Regions from separate parts of the Lysinibacillus sp. 1 U-2021 genome, predicted to be linked through region 2. Evidence: predicted binding sites of a transcription regulator. Region 2 holds the regulator's gene; the other holds the start of a gene.
The links. The regulator LexA, encoded in region 2, represses DNA repair genes until DNA is damaged. The targets are predictions, from matches to a motif close to CGAACATATGTTCG.

Region 1 (8,683 bases), 910 kb from region 2:
CCATTCCTGACTTTTATGCACTAACGCTTTATCTAAATCAGGAGCCGCTTCGATTAAAATATCAGCCGCTTCACTTGGGTTTTTAATTGCGTATTCATAGCCCTTCGATGCAGCTGCCACAAAGGCTTTGACTACATCGGGGTTGTCCTGTATCATTTTTTCATTTGTAGCTAAAACCGGCGTATAATAATCCAATTGATCACTATAGTCTGTAAGATATAGCATATTAATCTTTTCCCCACGCAGCTCAGCCTCAATACCAGTCCATGCATAATAAATCCAAGCAAAATCTATATCTTTTTCCATCATTGTGAAGAAATCTAAATCCCCTGCATTGACGATATCTAGCTTATTAATATCTGCCTTTTCTTTTTGCATGAGTGATTGTAAAACGGCTTGCTCTAATGGCGCGCCCCAACCACCATAGGTTTTACCTTCAAAATCCTTTGGCGATGTAATGCCCTTCGAAGCAATAGAAGCAAAGCCAGATGTATTATGCTGTATAATTGCTGCGATGGAGACCAGCGGCACACCCTGTACTCGTGCCTGTGTTATGCCTTCCTGATAGCTCACGCCAAAATCCGCCTTTCCAGAAGCAACAAGCTGATCTGCGCCCGCCTCGCCAGGCATAATAATATCAACATCTAAGCCCTGTTCCTCAAAATAACCGAGTTTTTTTGCAGCATATAGTCCTGTATGATTTGTATTCGGCGTCCAATCCAGTACCACAGACACCTTTTTCAGCTTGTCAGCAGCCTGCTTGTCATCCTTGTCACTACAGCCTACTAATGTCAATAGTGCTGCCAATAAAATAAAAAACCATTTTTTCATGCGAAAGCCTCCCAGTTTGTAATATGAAAGTGTTCATGCATGAATGTTGTCACCAGAAGAAAGCGTATACAATGTTGGCAAGCTGTTGCTTGAAAACATAAAAAACGCCTAGGATTCCTCCCAGACGTATTGCAATCAATCTTCAAAACTTTGCTTTTTGATTAGATGTTCCCTACGCTGGTACGAGCCAAATCAGGTTCAAAGGGTCAGCGTCTACCGGACACAATCTCAGCTAGCAATTACTAGCCCCCCTACATTCTTTCGCTATGAACTTTTCGATGATTATTATACCCATAGTTTCACTTAAATGACAAGGTGCTATTTTTGAATAGAGCTTAAAGCCCAGCGCTCCTAAGAGGCTGGGCATGCTTTTAGCTTGGTTTCTGTTCTTTTTTGGCTGTTACAACATGAGAAATTGCTCCATCTGTTGCAATATCCACTTTAAATGAACCATTGGAATGTCGATCCGCACGAGACAATGCTTGTACGTCAATCATCTCTTGAACACCTTTTTCAGTTTCAATCACAACCTGCTCCTCGTCTGTTGCTTGAACAACTGCCACAATTCGGTGAGGGTTTGCTTTTAACTCTGTTAATACTTTTAGTCCACGTTTTGCACGACTTGCTACTTCAACTTCAGCAACATTCATTTTCTTCACGGCCCCACGCTGTGTCACAATCACTACATAGTTGGTAACATCAGGCTGTAACACATTGACTCCAACTAAGGCTTCTCCATCTTTTAGTGTGATCCCTTTCACACCGCCTGTTTTCACACCTGTAACTGGTAACTCCTCCATAGGGAAACGAATCGCATAGGCTGTATCCGTTGTGAGCATCAGCTCCACGTCATCTGTTACAAATGATGCATAGATCATCGCATCACCAGCCTTGACGTTCATCGTTTTAATTGGCTTTGAATAACGTGTTACCGCATAGTCTGCGAGTGGTGAGCGCTTAATTTGGCCATCTTTTGTGGCTGTGAAGACATACGTATTTGGCTGGTCAAAGGTTTCGAAGCCATAAACCGCAATAATGGATTCATCTTCCCCTGTTGGCACAATACTTGAAATATGCTGGCCGAGATCCTTCCAGCGTATATCAGGCAGCTCATGAACAGGCTGATAAATATAATTGCCTCGATTTGTGAACAGCAATAGATGGTGCTGTGTATTTAAGTTTGCTTCATACAATAAATAATCTGAATCCTTCATGGCAAAATCTTGCCCGTTTGAAGCGGCATGGGAACGTGTGGATGTACGTTTAATATAACCATCCTTCGTTACTGTTACGACAACCTCTTCACTTGGCACAAGGACATCCAATGTAATTTTAATTTCTTCAATTTCTTGCTCAATCTTCGAGCGACGAGGCTCTGTAAAGCGCTTCTTAATATCTAGTAACTCTTGTTTAATAACACGCACTAGCTTTGCTTCACTTTGTAGAATCCCCTCTAGCTTCGCAATTAGCTTATTTAACTCGTCCTGTTCATGACGAAGCTCTGTAATATCCGTATTCGTTAAACGATATAATTGCAGGCTTACAATGGCCTCTGCCTGTACCTCTGTAAAATCAAACTTTGCTTGTAAATTAAGCTTCGCATCCTTCTTATCATTTGAAGAACGAATCGTCGCAATGACTTCATCTAAAATGGAAAGGGCTTTAATTAATCCATCTACAATATGAGAACGATCCTTTGCCTTTTGCAAATCATAAATGGAACGGTTTGTTACCACTTCTTTTTGGTGGGCAATATAGGCATCTAGCAATAAAGGCAATGTCATCATCGTTGGACGACGATTATGAATGGCAATCATATTAAAATTATAAGCTACCTGTAAATCCGTTGTTTTAAACAAGTACTGTAAAATTCCTTGTCCTGGTACATCCTTTTTCAGCTCAATTACGACACGTAACCCTGTACGGTCTGATTCATCACGAATTTCCGCAATGCCTTCTAGTCGTTTATCTACCCGTTGCTCATCAATTTTTTTCACAAGATTCGCTTTATTTACATCATATGGTAACTCAGTGATAACAATTTGCTCTTTACCACCCTTGATTGGTTCAACAACTGCTTGTGCACGGACGATGATTTTACCCCGACCTGTTTCATACGCCTTTTTAATGCCATCAACACCTTGAATGATTCCACCCGTTGGGAAATCAGGTCCTTTAATCACCGTCATCAATTCATCTACAGTAACATTAGGCTTGTCTAAGCGCATCAACACAGCATCCAGTACTTCATCTAAGGCATGTGGCGGAATATCTGTCGCATACCCAGCAGAAATTCCTGTAGAGCCATTGACTAAAAGGTTAGGAAAACGTGCTGGTAATACAGTTGGCTCCATATCCTGATCATCAAAGTTTGGCACAAATTCGACCGTTTTCTTGCCAATATCTCGTAGCATTTCAGCGGCAATAGCTGATAGTCTCGCCTCTGTATACCGCATTGCAGCTGGTGGATCGCCATCTACCGAGCCATTGTTCCCGTGCATCTCAATGAGCATATGACGTGCCTTCCAGTCCTGACTCATCCGTACCATCGCTTCATACACAGAGCTATCGCCGTGCGGATGATAGTTACCAATTACATTACCCACTGTTTTTGCGGATTTACGGAACGGCTTATCATGTGTGTTGCCTTCCGTAAACATCGCATATAAAATACGGCGCTGTACTGGTTTAAGACCGTCACGTGCATCAGGCAACGCGCGGTCTTGAATAATATATTTACTATAGCGACCAAAACGGTCACCCATTACTTCTTCTAACGGTAAATCTTGAAACTTTTCTGTACTACTCATGCTTGGTCCTCCTCTTGTTGGATGAATTCATTCTCTAAAATGTTAGAATCATCCTCCATACCGAAGTCTACATTGGCTTCGATCCATTTACGACGTGGTTCCACCTTATCACCCATTAACGTCGTGACACGTCTCTCCGCTCGTGCACCATCCTCGATTGTGACACGAATTAATGTCCGTGTTTCAGGGTTCATTGTTGTGTCCCATAGTTGGTCTGCATTCATCTCACCAAGACCTTTATAGCGCTGTAATATGTAACCCTTTCCAACCTTCTTGATGGCCTTTTGTAAGTCACTTTCTGTCCAAGCATATTCAATGACTTCTTTTTTTCCTGTACCTCTTGAGACTTTATAAAGCGGCGGTAGTGCGATATAGACCTTTCCAGACTCAATGAGCGGACGCATATAACGATAGAAGAATGTTAATAGCAAGACTTGAATATGTGCCCCATCCGTATCCGCATCGGTCATGATGACTACTTTATTGTAGGCAGAATCCTCCACCGCAAAATCCGTGCCAACACCTGCCCCAATCGCATGGATAATCGTTGAAATTTCTTCGTTTTTCATAATATCCTGTAGCTTGGCTTTTTCTGTGTTGATGACCTTCCCGCGCAATGGCAGAATCGCTTGGAATGTACGGTCACGTCCTTGTTTAGCAGAGCCACCCGCAGAATCCCCCTCGACTAAATACAGCTCATTTTTTGCTGCATTACGTGACTGAGCTGGCGTTAATTTTCCAGATAAAATCGTACTACCCTTTTTATTTTTCTTGCCATTTCGTGCATCCTCACGCGCTTTACGAGCTGCTTCACGCACTTGCTGCGCTCGAATCGCTTTACGAACAAGAGAAGCTGATAACTCTGCATTTTCCTCTAGCACATACAAAATTTGCTCAGACACTACACTATCTACTGCAGAACGAGCCTCACTTGTCCCAAGCTTGCCCTTTGTTTGTCCTTCAAATTGCAGTAAATGCTCTGGGATACGAACAGACACGATCGCTGCTAAGCCCTCACGAATATCTGTCCCCTCAAGGTTTTTATCCTTGTCCTTTAACAGGCCAATTTTTCTTGCATATTCATTAAAGACACGCGTCAATGCTGCCTTTGCACCCGTTTCATGTGTACCACCATCACGTGTACGGACATTATTAACAAATGATAAAATCGTTTCTGAATAACCATCGTTATACTGGAAAGCGAACTCTACTTCGATTTCATCCTGTACGCCTTCTACATATTTTACTGGATGAAGAACATCTTTTTCCTCATTCAAATACGCAACGAAAGCCTCGATGCCATTCTCATAAAAGAACACATCGCTCTTGCCTTCCTCGCGCTCATCAATTAATTCAATTTTTAAGCCCTTTAATAAAAAGGCTGATTCACGTAATCGTTCTGCTAACGTATCATAATTGAATTTTGTGACAGAGAAGATCGTTTCATCTGGTAAGAAATGAACAAGCGTTCCTGTCTGCTTGGTCTGCCCAATGTTTTCAAGTGTTGTGACAGGCTGTCCACCATGCTCAAAGCGTTGACGATACTTTTTACCATCGCGATGGATTGTCACCTCTAAAAATGTTGAGAGCGCATTCACAACGGAAGAACCAACACCATGTAAACCTCCACTTGTTTTATAGCCACCTTGACCAAATTTACCACCAGCGTGTAGCACAGTAAAAATAATTTCTGGTGTCGGTTTGCCCATTTTATGCATACCGGTTGGCATTCCACGTCCAAAGTCGCGCACACTCATACTTTGATCTTTATGAATTGTGACAATAATATGAGATCCAAAGCCAGCCAGTGCTTCATCCACCGCATTATCTACGATTTCATACACAAGGTGATGAAGTCCACGGCCATCCGTCGAACCGATATACATGCCAGGTCGTTTGCGTACCGCTTCTAATCCTTCTAATACTTGTATAGCGTCATCATTATAGACGCTAGGTGACTGTTTATTCGTCAAAAAAATTCCCCTCCAAAAAACAAACACATGTTCTATTTATGTTCTCATCCTAATAATAATAGCATTTCCTGTCAATAGCTAGCGACAGGTCCAATAAAATTTTAAAATTTGCTCACAGTTTTGATCTTTTTTATTAATAGTAAACATCTTCAACAGTTGCTTAAAATTGGTATTTGAGCAAGACAGACTGCTTCTAGCTTCCATCATCATTTGACGCATTGAAGCCTACTTAGTTGCAAAATAAAGTGGTGATGCTTGCACACTACCTCGTGCCTTGCGCTGAAACAGGATAAAGTTAGACTTCTATTCTACCAAAGGAATGAGCGATTGACAAAATTGCCATTTTGCCTATATTTTTATAAAGGTTTTAGTGCTTCCTACAAATTTACGTCTAAAAGCCTAGTCCTCGCTAATAGATTCTCTTTTGTATTGATTCAAGACTTCGGATGAAATCTCCTTCATAACATTGTAGATTAGCAAGAAAAAGTGTAAAATACTTGTTACAAACTATTAGTACCAAGTGATGGACTATGAATGAAAGGAGTCCAACTATGATCAATGGACTTATTATTTTATGTGCTTATCTAATCGGCTCTATACCTTCTGGATTATGGATAGGCAAAATTTTTTATAATACCGATATTCGTGAACACGGGAGCGGTAATCTTGGTGCGACCAATACTTTTAGAACATTAGGGAAAAAGGCTGGTATTATTGTTACAGTGATGGATGTCTTAAAAGGGACTGCCGCTGTCTTACTCGTGACACTTCCTGTTTTCTCTGATACTACACTCCATTCTTTATTACTGGGCCTTGTCGCAGTAATCGGTCATATGTTCCCGATCTTTGCCAACTTCCGTGGTGGGAAAGCTGTGGCAACGTCAGCGGGTGTATTATTAGGCTATTCTTGGCCACTCTTTGTCCTACTATTTATTACCTTTATTGTGACTTTAAAAATCACAAAAATCGTCAGCTTAACATCAATGATAGCCGCTTTAGTAGCGCTTATCTATGCAATCGTTTATTATTTTATTACAGGTGACTTTGCATTAGGCATCTTGGTAGCCTTTTTATTTACCTTTATTATTTATCGTCACCGTGCCAATATTGCCCGTATTAAAAACGGCACCGAACCAAAGGTAAAATGGCTGTAGGAAGAGAGGAGCATTTGAAATGAATATTGCATTGACAGATGAGGCCCTACAATGGTTCAAACATGAAATGGAAGTTGAACCTGGTGATACAATTCGTTTTTATGCACGCTATGGTGGCTCAAGTCCGTTTCATGAAGGCTTTTCGCTAGGCATGACACGTGAGGAACCTATTGCCATAGGTGTACAGACAGAAATTGATGGTGTTATCTATTACATTGATGAGAAAGATCTTTGGTTCTTTAACGATCACAATTTACATGTAGATGTTGATACAAGTAAAGATGAATTACAATACGACTATCGTACATAAAACAGTCTGTCCTTTCCATACATGAAAGGACAGACTGTTTTTTTATTTATCACAAACAAGGACACACGAAAGTTGCAAGTGATGTAATATTGCTACAAATAGCTAGATTTTTCATATCTCTTTCGTTTATCTCTCAAAAAAATTGTCCATTCTAAAGGTAATGAACGACCTTTTGAGGAGGAAAACACATGTCCATGTCTAGCAATAACGAGACCTCCCCATCCCATACAACGAACGATTTATTGTATACTTCCCTATCTAAAAATATAAAAATCATTCAACAGTCACTAGGGCATAGTAATGATATTATCATACGTGAAATTGCGATTGGAGAAACTGATCCCCATAGCCTCGCCATTATTTCCATTGATGGCCTATCGGATAAAACGACTATTTCTGATTCTGTTATCGATAAACTGATGGCAAATATTGAAGAAGAACAAGATATTGAAATAACAACCATTAATCAATATGTTCGAAATTCCTATTTAACAGTAGGCGATGTGACGAATATTGAGCATTTCACAACACTCTACAATGCCATTCTCAATGGTGAAACGGTTATTTTATTAGATGGCTTTGCCGAAGGGATTGTGACAAGTACTAGAAGTGCCAAGGATCGAGCTGTCACGGAGCCATCGACGGAATCCGTTATTCGCGGACCGAGGGAGTCCTTTACGGAAACCTTGCGTACGAATACAGCGCTCATTCGTCGCAAAATTAAAAGTCCGAATCTCTGGATTAAGTCCCGTGTTATCGGAGATGTGACACAAACAGATGTAGCGGTGATGTATATAAATGGCATCGCCAGTGACAAAATCGTCGCAGAGGTATTGGCTCGACTAGATCGTATTAATATTGATGGCATTCTGGAAAGTGGCTATATTGAAGATTTTATTCAAGACTCAAAAAACTCGATGTTTCCAACCGTCTACAACTCCGAACGTCCTGATGTCATCGCAGGTGAATTATTAGATGGCAAAGTGGCGATTCTAGTTGATGGCACACCTTTTGTCTTAGTCGTACCAGCGCTATTTACATCCTTTTTACAATCAGCAGAAGATTATTATCAGCATTGGATGATTAGCTCACTCGTACGTATACTGCGTTTCTTTGGTATCAGTCTGGCATTAGTAGCACCATCCTTGTATGTGGCGATTACTACCTTTCACCAGGAAATGCTACCGACACCCATGTTAATTAGCATTGCTTCACAAAGGGAAGGCGTACCCTTTCCTGCAGTAGTAGAAGCGCTTATTATGGAGGTTGCCTTTGAGGTCTTAAGGGAAGCTGGACTTCGTATGCCTCGGACAATCGGTCCTGCGGTATCCATTGTAGGTACTTTAGTTATTGGACAGGCAGCAGTTGATGCAGGCGTCGTATCCGCTGTAATGGTAATTATTGTAGCCTTAACAGCGATTTGTAGCTTTCTCTTCCCTGCCTATGGCTTATCGAATACGATTCGTGTACTACGTTTCCCATTAATGATTTTAGCTGCTATGTTTGGTTTATTCGGTGTAATGTTTGGCATTATGCTAATTATTCTTCACCTATGTAGCATTCGTTCATTTGGTGTACCTTATTTAAGCCCATTCGCACCATTGG
Region 2 (8,683 bases):
AATTAGCTTTTAAGATTGCTAAGGTTCTCAATAGCCGTATTGATGAGGTGTTTATCTATGACTAAATTTCACCCAAATTATATGATTACAATGAAGGACTTCGTGAAAGAACACTCAGCAATTTTAAGAAAACAAACTCAAGAAGTATCGATACCCGTGACCAATGAGGACCGAAATACCCTCCTAGCCATGCTACAATATCTGAAAAATAGCCAAAATCCAACGCTAGCAAAAAAATATAAGCTTCGCCCTGGGAGTGGGCTCTCTGCTAATCAAATTGGCGTAGATAAACGAATGTTTGCTGTACTCTTTGATGACCAAGAAATGATGCTGATTAACCCTAAAATAATGAGTCATTCCCTTAATATGATTTATCTACCGGAGGGAGAAGGCTGTCTATCTGTAAATCGACCTGTCCCTGGTTTTGTACCGAGATATGAGAGAATTAAAGTCAAAGCTTACGACATCGATGGACATGAAATCATTGTACAGTTACAGGGCTATGGGGCCATCGTTGTACAGCATGAAATCGATCATTTAAATGGCATCATGTTTTATGATCGAATAAATAAAGAGCACCCTTTCCAACTGCCTAATCATGTTATCATCGAAAGCTTTTCTTCGCTTCAGTAGTTTTTTACAGAAAAAAAATTAGCAGGAATATTATTTTCCTGCTAATCTTTCTTGGTGCTCTTGGAAACGACGATGTACAGTCGCCTTACTTACCTCAAATCCTAACCCTCTAAGCGTTATAGAAATTTCTTCAAAGGTAAATCCACGTTTGCGGAGCTTCACAATTTCCTCTACAGGTAGATCTTTTCGCTCCTGCCCCTGCGGATTACCTCGGTTCGATAAATTATTTTCTGGACGATAGCCGTTTTCTACAGCACGTCGCATACCTCGTCGAATTTTAGCATTATGGATTCTACGCTGATACTCCTCTACAATCGCTAAAATTTCAAGCAGCATCGTATCCATTTCATTTAATTGAACTGGGCCTGCATCACGCATCGAAAAAACGTCAGTTGCTGACTTTTGTAATAAATGTAATACAGCCATCCTTGCATTGCCTCGTCCTAAACGAGTTTCATCTTGGACAAAAAGAGCATTAATGTTCTTATCTTTTATAAAATCAAGCATTTCTAGTAAGCCTTCACGTTCTACATCATAGCCACTATGTTGATCTTTAAACACGCCCTTCACCGCATAGCCTTGCTCTTTAGCATAGCGCAGCAACTCTTCCTGCTGGCGCTCTAATGAGGAGCTTTGTGTTTCTTTTTCAGTACTTACGCGACAATAGACAACAGCCGATAGTTGATTATTTATCATTGTTCATTTCTCGCAATTTCGATAGTATTGATGGGACTGGCTTGATCACTCACTACAGGAATAACTAGAGATTTTCCCGCTACAATTTTAATATCTGCTAGTTCATTTTCCGTTTTTACAAGCTTTATCCAATCATCAGTACTCATTTTACCACGATATTGCTCAGCTAACGACCACAAGCTATCTCCATGTTCAATTTGAATTTCTGCGTAACTAACTTTTCCTGGATCAGTAATGTAAAGGTATGCTGCAAATAGTAAACAAGCTCCTATTAAAATTGAGATATGTGTGTTTTTCTTCAACCATGTCATAATCATTACCCCTTTTTAAGAATGTTTGTTCGGAATGTATGTTCCCATAATAAAGCGAACAAACGTTTTTGTCAAACACTTTTCGAACCTATGTTTGCATACATGTTCGCATTCTGTTATACTATCAAATAAGTAGAATGATATTAGAAAAAAGAGGTGAGCACTCATGAAAAAAGTTTCGAAAAGACAAGAGGACATTTTAGCTTTCATTAAGGAAGAGGTACGAGCTAAAGGATATCCACCATCAGTACGTGAAATTGGTGAAGCAGTTGGACTTGCTTCCAGTTCAACTGTTCATGGACATTTAGCTCGATTAGAACAAAAAGGCTTTATTCGTCGAGATCCAACAAAGCCACGCGCAATTGAAATTTTAGAGCCTGAAGAATCCATTCAAAAGCAACAGGTGATCCATGTCCCACTTGTCGGGAAGGTTACAGCTGGTTCTCCAATTACAGCAATTGAAAATATTGAAGAATACTTCCCATTACCCGATACGTATGGCACAAGTGAAGATCAATTGTTCATGCTAGAAATCATGGGGGAATCAATGATTGAAGCTGGGATTTTAGATGGAGATTTAGTCATTGTCAAACAAAAGGCAACAGCTAATAATGGGGATATTGTTGTAGCTATGACAGCTGAGGATGAAGCAACTGTAAAACGTTTCTTTAAAGAGAAAAACCATTTCCGTTTACAACCTGAAAATTCTTCTATGGAACCTATTATTGTCGATCAAGTTTCTATTTTAGGACAAGTTGTAGGTCTTTACAGACGTGTACATTAACGATTAAAGCAGGTTTTGAGGATTATGTTCCTTCTAAGAGCATGTATCCTCTTTTTTACGCAAAAAAAGAATCCATATACGATTGGATTCTTTGTATAATGCCCCTTCTAAGCTTCCTTCTTAAATTTTAAGCTCGCTTCAATAAAGGCTGAAAATAGCTTTTGAGCACTCTCATCTCCTGCTATGGCTAGTTCCTCAGGATGCCACTGAACAGCCAAGCAAAATGGCATCTCCTCATGAACTACCGCTTCGATAATACCGTCGCTGGATTTTGCTGCTACTTTTAATTTTTCTGCTAACACATTCACCGCTTGATGATGAAATGAATTCACTGCAATCTTCTCTTGTTCAACGATAGTCGCTAATAGATTGTCAGCAATAACCTGTACAGAATGGGTAGCTACAGCTCGACCTGATTGCTGCATATGTTGGAGTAACTTGGTACTAAAGTGATCACTATCAATATCCTGATATAAGGTACCACCTAATGCAACATTTAGTATTTGAATTCCTCGACAGATCCCGAAAATAGGCATCTTACGTTGGAATGCGGCTTCAATCAATGCTAACTCAATCGTATCTCGCGCTGGATGAATTTTTCCAAGCTTTAATGAAGGCTCAGCCCCGAATAGAAATGGGTGCACATCATGACCACCAGATAATAATAAACCGTCTGTAAGGGCTAAAATCTGGGCTGCCTCTTCTTCTACTCCAATTGGAATAATCAGTGGAATTCCACCTGCTTCAATGATGCTTTTACTGTAAGCAGCATTTAATTGAGAGGATAAATCATCCGCAACAAAGGCTGTAATACCAATAATCGGTTTCACTTGCTTCCCTCCAAATTCTTGAAAATTGCACAATTACCAAAAGCCTAGATACCAATTAATTAATACATCGCCATAGAAATAAACAATAACTGCGGCCAATGCAATAGATGGCCCAAACGGAATGGGTGTTTTTCTCCCCTGTTTGTTTTTCGATAACATGGTAATCCCGACAATCATACCAATCACTGCTGCTAAAAATAGCGTTAACAGTGTATCAATCGTACCCAGAACGAGACCAATTAAAAAGAATAATTTAATATCGCCTCCACCCATGCCACCGTTTGATAGCACAGCAATGATATATAATATGCCAAAACCAACCACAGCACCCACAAGAGAGTCCCACCACGGTGTTAATGGTGACAGCACTCGTCCAATAGCTAGCAAAGGTAAAAAGAATACTAACACCTTATCTGGAATTAGCATATAGGCCAAATCTGACACAACGATAATAACTAATAAGGAGATAAAAAGGAACGCTACTATCAATTCTATGCCCAAGCCTAGCTGCCAATAAGCAAAGGCAAATAATACACCTGTCATTAATTCTATGACTGGGTAAACCCAAGAAATTTTATTGCCACAACCCCGACATTTTCCTCCTAAAAATACATAAGACAAAACTGGTACTAAATCAAGCGCCGTTAGTCGTCTCTGGCATTTTGGACAATGTGAAGGAGGATGTACAATCGACTCCTTCTGTGGTACACGTAAGCCAACTACATTATAAAAAGAGCCAAAGACAAGTCCAAATAAAAAAATAAAGATCGTATAAGCCATTTCCAATTTTATGTCCTCCTAAACCAATAGGCGCCCATACAAATGAAGTATGGTGCGCCTATCAATAAAGTTTTATTGTTGTTCCTCGTAATAGAACGTCGTCACTTGCACTGTTGCCTTTAACGTAAGATCTGCATCTTTCTCAAGCTGTGCCTGCTCTCCTGGCAATTTAAATTCAATCTTATCGGTTTTCATGACACGCTCTAATTGTTCAACCTCCTGTAAAAAGCTTTCAAGAGAATTAAAATCAAGCGCACCCACCTCTAATATAAAAGTAATAAGCTTTAGATTAGTTGGTAAAGAGTCCTCCGAAAGAGATGCAATCGGTGTAGTACTCTCCTTGTTCTGCTGATCACCATTGACCTCTGCTTCAGCCTGCTCCAACATATTGAGATCATTCGATACATCAGAAGGTGTCACAGTGCCGTCTTCACCTTGAACCGTTAAAGACAGTATACGAGTTCCTGTCACCTCTTCAATCTCAGCTAAATCAAGAATAATCTTTTCAACGGCTCTTGTTGCAGGTAGCTTTTGTCTTAAGGCTAATATATTGATAGTAGGCTGTCCCTGCTCCTTGTCTAATTGTGCTAGTTGTTCTTTGACATTAGCTAATTCTTGCTGCACCTGCAATACATTACTCTCTTTTTCATTCACCTCATCCAATTTTGGTGACAGCAAATAATAATACAGCGCAAATAAAATAGCAGCTATCAACGCCAGTAACAAGATCATAGATGAATTTTTACTACTCGTTAATTTATTCATGAGCGTCGTCCTCCAGCTAAATACATAAAATCGATTGTTGCTGTGATGGACACTGAATATCGCGGTACTTCTTTAAATTTTTGTTGGGGTGTTAACGCCCTTTGTTCACCTAGCTCTATTTCAAAGTTTGAGACAGTGTTAATTTGAGCATCTGTAAAATAGCTACTCATTAAAAGTCGCTCCACATATTTCGATATATCTGTCATCGTTTCAAAATCCACTTCAATATTCACTGTGTTCTCTCCGAAAACGTAGCTACGTAAATAGGAATGAGTTGGTAATAAAGTTTTTGTTTCATCAATTAACGGTGTTACAGGATAAGAAACGCTTTGAATAAAAGTCACAGACTCTTCCAACGAACCCTGATCGACACTTTGTCGTGCGTCTAGCTCTTGCTGCAATTGATTAAGCTGTGTTGTTAATGCCTGTTCCTCTGCAGTCAATCGAGACAATTCACTTTTGGATGTAAAAAATAAAAAAAGGAAATAAGCTACAATAAGTCCCACAATGACAATCACCAAGCTATAAAAAAGCTTGGGAGAGGTTGTTCTTTTTTCAAGTTGTGGTAAGAGGTTTATATCTGGAACCATTAACGAACCTCCTTCAAAGCTAAGCCAAGCAACGTTGAAAATTCTCGCTTAAAGCGAGGAAACGATTTCTCAATTTTTTTCCCATCGACAACCCTCAGTGGTGGTTCTAAATTAGAAGCGAGTAAGTTCCCAATTGATTTCAATAGTGGGTTATCGCCAAGCATGATAATTTCATCCACTGTTTTTTCACCTTTATGTAAAGAAAACTTAAAGAAATTCATCATCCGATCAATCTCTAGAACCTGATCCATTACGACCATTTGATAATTCTCTGATTCGCCATTATAAATAAATTGATAGCTAAACTCATTCTCCTTCTTCCCCTGCCATTGCGTCATATCTACTTCAATGGTTTGATAGCGCAAAAACTCCACTTGGCCATTGGAAAAAATACTGATAGAGAGTTCATTAATCGACCATTCTGCTATTAAATATGTTTTATTAGGCATTAATAAGGACATGTGCTCTAATAAGCGTATATTACAAAGCGCACGAATATCGGCAGCTTCGGGTTCTAATGAAACATCTAACAGCATCCCTACTAGTTTCGTAATCTCTTCAGAAGGCGCAGCAAATAAGATAGCCTTGCCATCCTCGGCATCTGCATCATACACATCAATTAAAGGGTCCTGAAATGGTAAATGAATGGAATGTCCCAATTCCATCTCAGCATATCCTCTTAATTCCTGAGGCTTTACATCTTTAGGGTGCTCAAAGTTTTTTAATAGAACCGTCGTATCAGGGACAAACATGCGAACAGCCTGTTTTTTCCCTGTCCATTTCATTACTTGCTCTTTAATCACCTCAAAAAGAGCTACCTCGTCGATTATTGTCCCATTTTCAACGATTCCAGCTGCTAAAGGGTATTCATAGCCCTGCCACTGATTAGGCTCTGGTCCTTTCGCCACAATCGCACGTAGCACATAATCCTTCAGTTCAATCGAAACATGCGACTTTCTTTTTCTCTTAAACATGTGAAAAGACCCCCTTATCCTATTCAGTATAAATGATTTTTTCAATTAGTCATCCATTTCCCAGCCAGAAACGCAAATTTTCTTGCGCTTCTGAGTGGGTTGGGAGGACTGATTATTCCTTACCTTTTGTATCTTTATTATCTTCCGGTTTTTCCCCGCCAGCTTTTACCAATCTGTCATTAATCTCTTTTTCTGTTGCTTTATTATCTTTAACTTGAAATTCTGTTAACTTAATATCCTTTAATCTAGGGTACGTAACTTCCCAACCAGTTGTTGTATTTAATTCAACAACAGTACCAGCTAAATCTACACCATCTACATACGGTTTTAATGATTCATCATTACATTTATTTTCTTTACATGCCCCATCAATATAAGCAATTTTAGCACCTGCTAGAATATTTGATGCCTCCGCTAAAATTGCACGGTCCTTCGACTTATTAATAATATTACCAATTGCAGGTACAGCGATTGCTGCGATAATTGCTAGGATAACAATTACAGCTAATAGTTCAACTAATGTTAAACCTTTCTCATTTTTCAATAGTTTTTTATTTTTCCATTTTTTTAACATAATGAAATCCTCCTTAATAGTTTTATATGAAGTGTGTGTACACGCGCTTCTGAACATTATGGCGAAGCTGCACAATCTCGCCCAATACATTTGCCACCAGTTCCCTTGCTGCCCTTACGAATATCGTCTGCAATATGCTGTAAGGTGGCATTATCAAAATTAATATATTTGCCATTGCTGTAATAAATCGCATGTGCATTGAAATAGTAGGTGCCCTCGATAAATTGGACATTGGCATTCTGACCTTCTTTATCTGCCTCTAATATTTTGCCTGCACTGTCTAAATAACCATCAGATACTAATTTTCCCACTTCAACCATCTGCCATTGATCGGCGGTTGGATGCTCCATAAAATAGAACTGCGCGGCATGAATGACATTGATAGCATCTGCCTTTAATGCCTTATAACGTGAATTATCAATGACATTACTTATAGCTGGAATTGCAATGGCAGCAATGATAGCTAGAATAACAATGACTGCCAATAACTCGACTAATGTCAAGCCCTTTTCGTTCATTACCCTCATTTCCATGTCCAGTCTCTCCTTTAATACTTAACCATGAAGATACCTACTTGCCGCTTCCTTTTGTTAGCAAATCTAAGTAGATATTTCCCATTAAGCGGAACAAAAGGGCATCCATATCAATATTGTAAACATTACATATTTTCATATAGTTGGAACATTGGTAAGAATATAGCCGCAACGATCACTCCTACAACTAGAGCCAGTACCACAATCATTAAAGGCTCAATGAGTGACTTCATGGTATCGACAGCACGGTTTACTTCCTCTTCATAAAAATCAGCGATCTTTTCAAGCATGTAATCCAAGGAGCCTGTTTTCTCACCAATTGAGGTCATTTGTGTAACGAGTGGTGGAAATAGCCAGCTTTTTTCAAGTGGCTCTGATAATGTGCCACCCTTTTCTAAATTATCGCGCGCTTCCAGTACTACTTTCCCCATTACAGGATTACCACCAACCTTTTCGACAATCGTTAGGGCTTGTAAGATTGGTACGGAGCTGCTAAAGAGTGTTGACAAGGTTCTTGTCATTCTCGCGATAATATCCTTTTGCAAAAGCTGTCCAAAGATTGGCATACGCAGTAAAAATACATTGACGGCATAATGAAACTCTTTATTATTTTTATAGAAATAGTGTAGACCCACTACTAATACCAATAGCCCTAAAATCACAAGGTACCAAAACTGAATGAGCCAATCACTAATACCCACTACAATGACCGTTATTAACGGCATTTCCAAATTCATTTCCTTAAATGCATCCATAAAGGTTGGCACAATGAACACCATTAAAAACATACCAACCACTAGTGTTAAAAGCGATAAAATCGCTGGATAGGTCATCGCAGATTGAATTTTTTTCTTAATGTTGTATTGCTTCTCAAGTGTGCTTGCAAGACGATCTAATGTATCGTCGACATTCCCTGTAGCCTCACCAGCACGCATCATATTGACAAATAGCAATGGGAACACTTTGGGGTGTTTGCCTGCTGCATCTGAAAATGCCATACCATTTCGAATATCCTCTTCAACCTGCATTAATGCTCGCTTTAGTGGTTTACTCCGTGTTTGCTCACCCAAAATATGGGTTGCTTCAACGACAGGAACGCCCGCACGAATTAATGTCGCATATTGCCGACAATAAATAACAAATTCCTGGTGCTTCACTTTTGTCCCAAAAGCAATATCTTTATGTAAAATGCTATTTGATTCTTGAAGTTCTC

Region 1: parE (DNA topoisomerase IV subunit B) is a predicted target of LexA. The motif match lies at 5,635-5,648, and genes of this name have one in related genera.

The regions. Positions count from the first base shown of each region.
Region 1 covers NZ_CP123966.1:226,458-235,140, forward strand. Annotated here, with positions in the region: gene QH639_RS01185 (ABC transporter substrate-binding protein) at 1-831, opposite strand, end outside; TPP riboswitch at 984-1,094, opposite strand; gene parC (DNA topoisomerase IV subunit A) at 1,203-3,641, opposite strand; gene parE (DNA topoisomerase IV subunit B) at 3,638-5,614, opposite strand; gene plsY (glycerol-3-phosphate 1-O-acyltransferase PlsY) at 6,166-6,768, shown strand; gene QH639_RS01205 (HesB/YadR/YfhF family protein) at 6,788-7,078, shown strand; gene QH639_RS01210 (spore germination protein) at 7,267-8,683, shown strand, end outside.
Region 2 covers NZ_CP123966.1:4,321,129-4,329,811, forward strand. Annotated here, with positions in the region: gene QH639_RS23045 (helix-turn-helix transcriptional regulator) at 1-65, shown strand, start outside; gene def (peptide deformylase) at 58-633, shown strand; gene QH639_RS23055 (YneB family resolvase-like protein) at 664-1,329, opposite strand; gene yneA (cell division suppressor protein YneA) at 1,326-1,640, opposite strand; gene lexA (transcriptional repressor LexA) at 1,807-2,424, shown strand; gene QH639_RS23070 (gamma-glutamyl-gamma-aminobutyrate hydrolase family protein) at 2,532-3,254, opposite strand; gene QH639_RS23075 (prepilin peptidase) at 3,288-4,040, opposite strand; gene QH639_RS23080 (hypothetical protein) at 4,107-4,799, opposite strand; gene QH639_RS23085 (PilN domain-containing protein) at 4,796-5,389, opposite strand; gene pilM (type IV pilus biogenesis protein PilM) at 5,389-6,363, opposite strand; gene QH639_RS23095 (prepilin-type N-terminal cleavage/methylation domain-containing protein) at 6,476-6,937, opposite strand; gene QH639_RS23100 (prepilin-type N-terminal cleavage/methylation domain-containing protein) at 6,994-7,470, opposite strand; gene QH639_RS23105 (type II secretion system F family protein) at 7,596-8,683, opposite strand, start outside.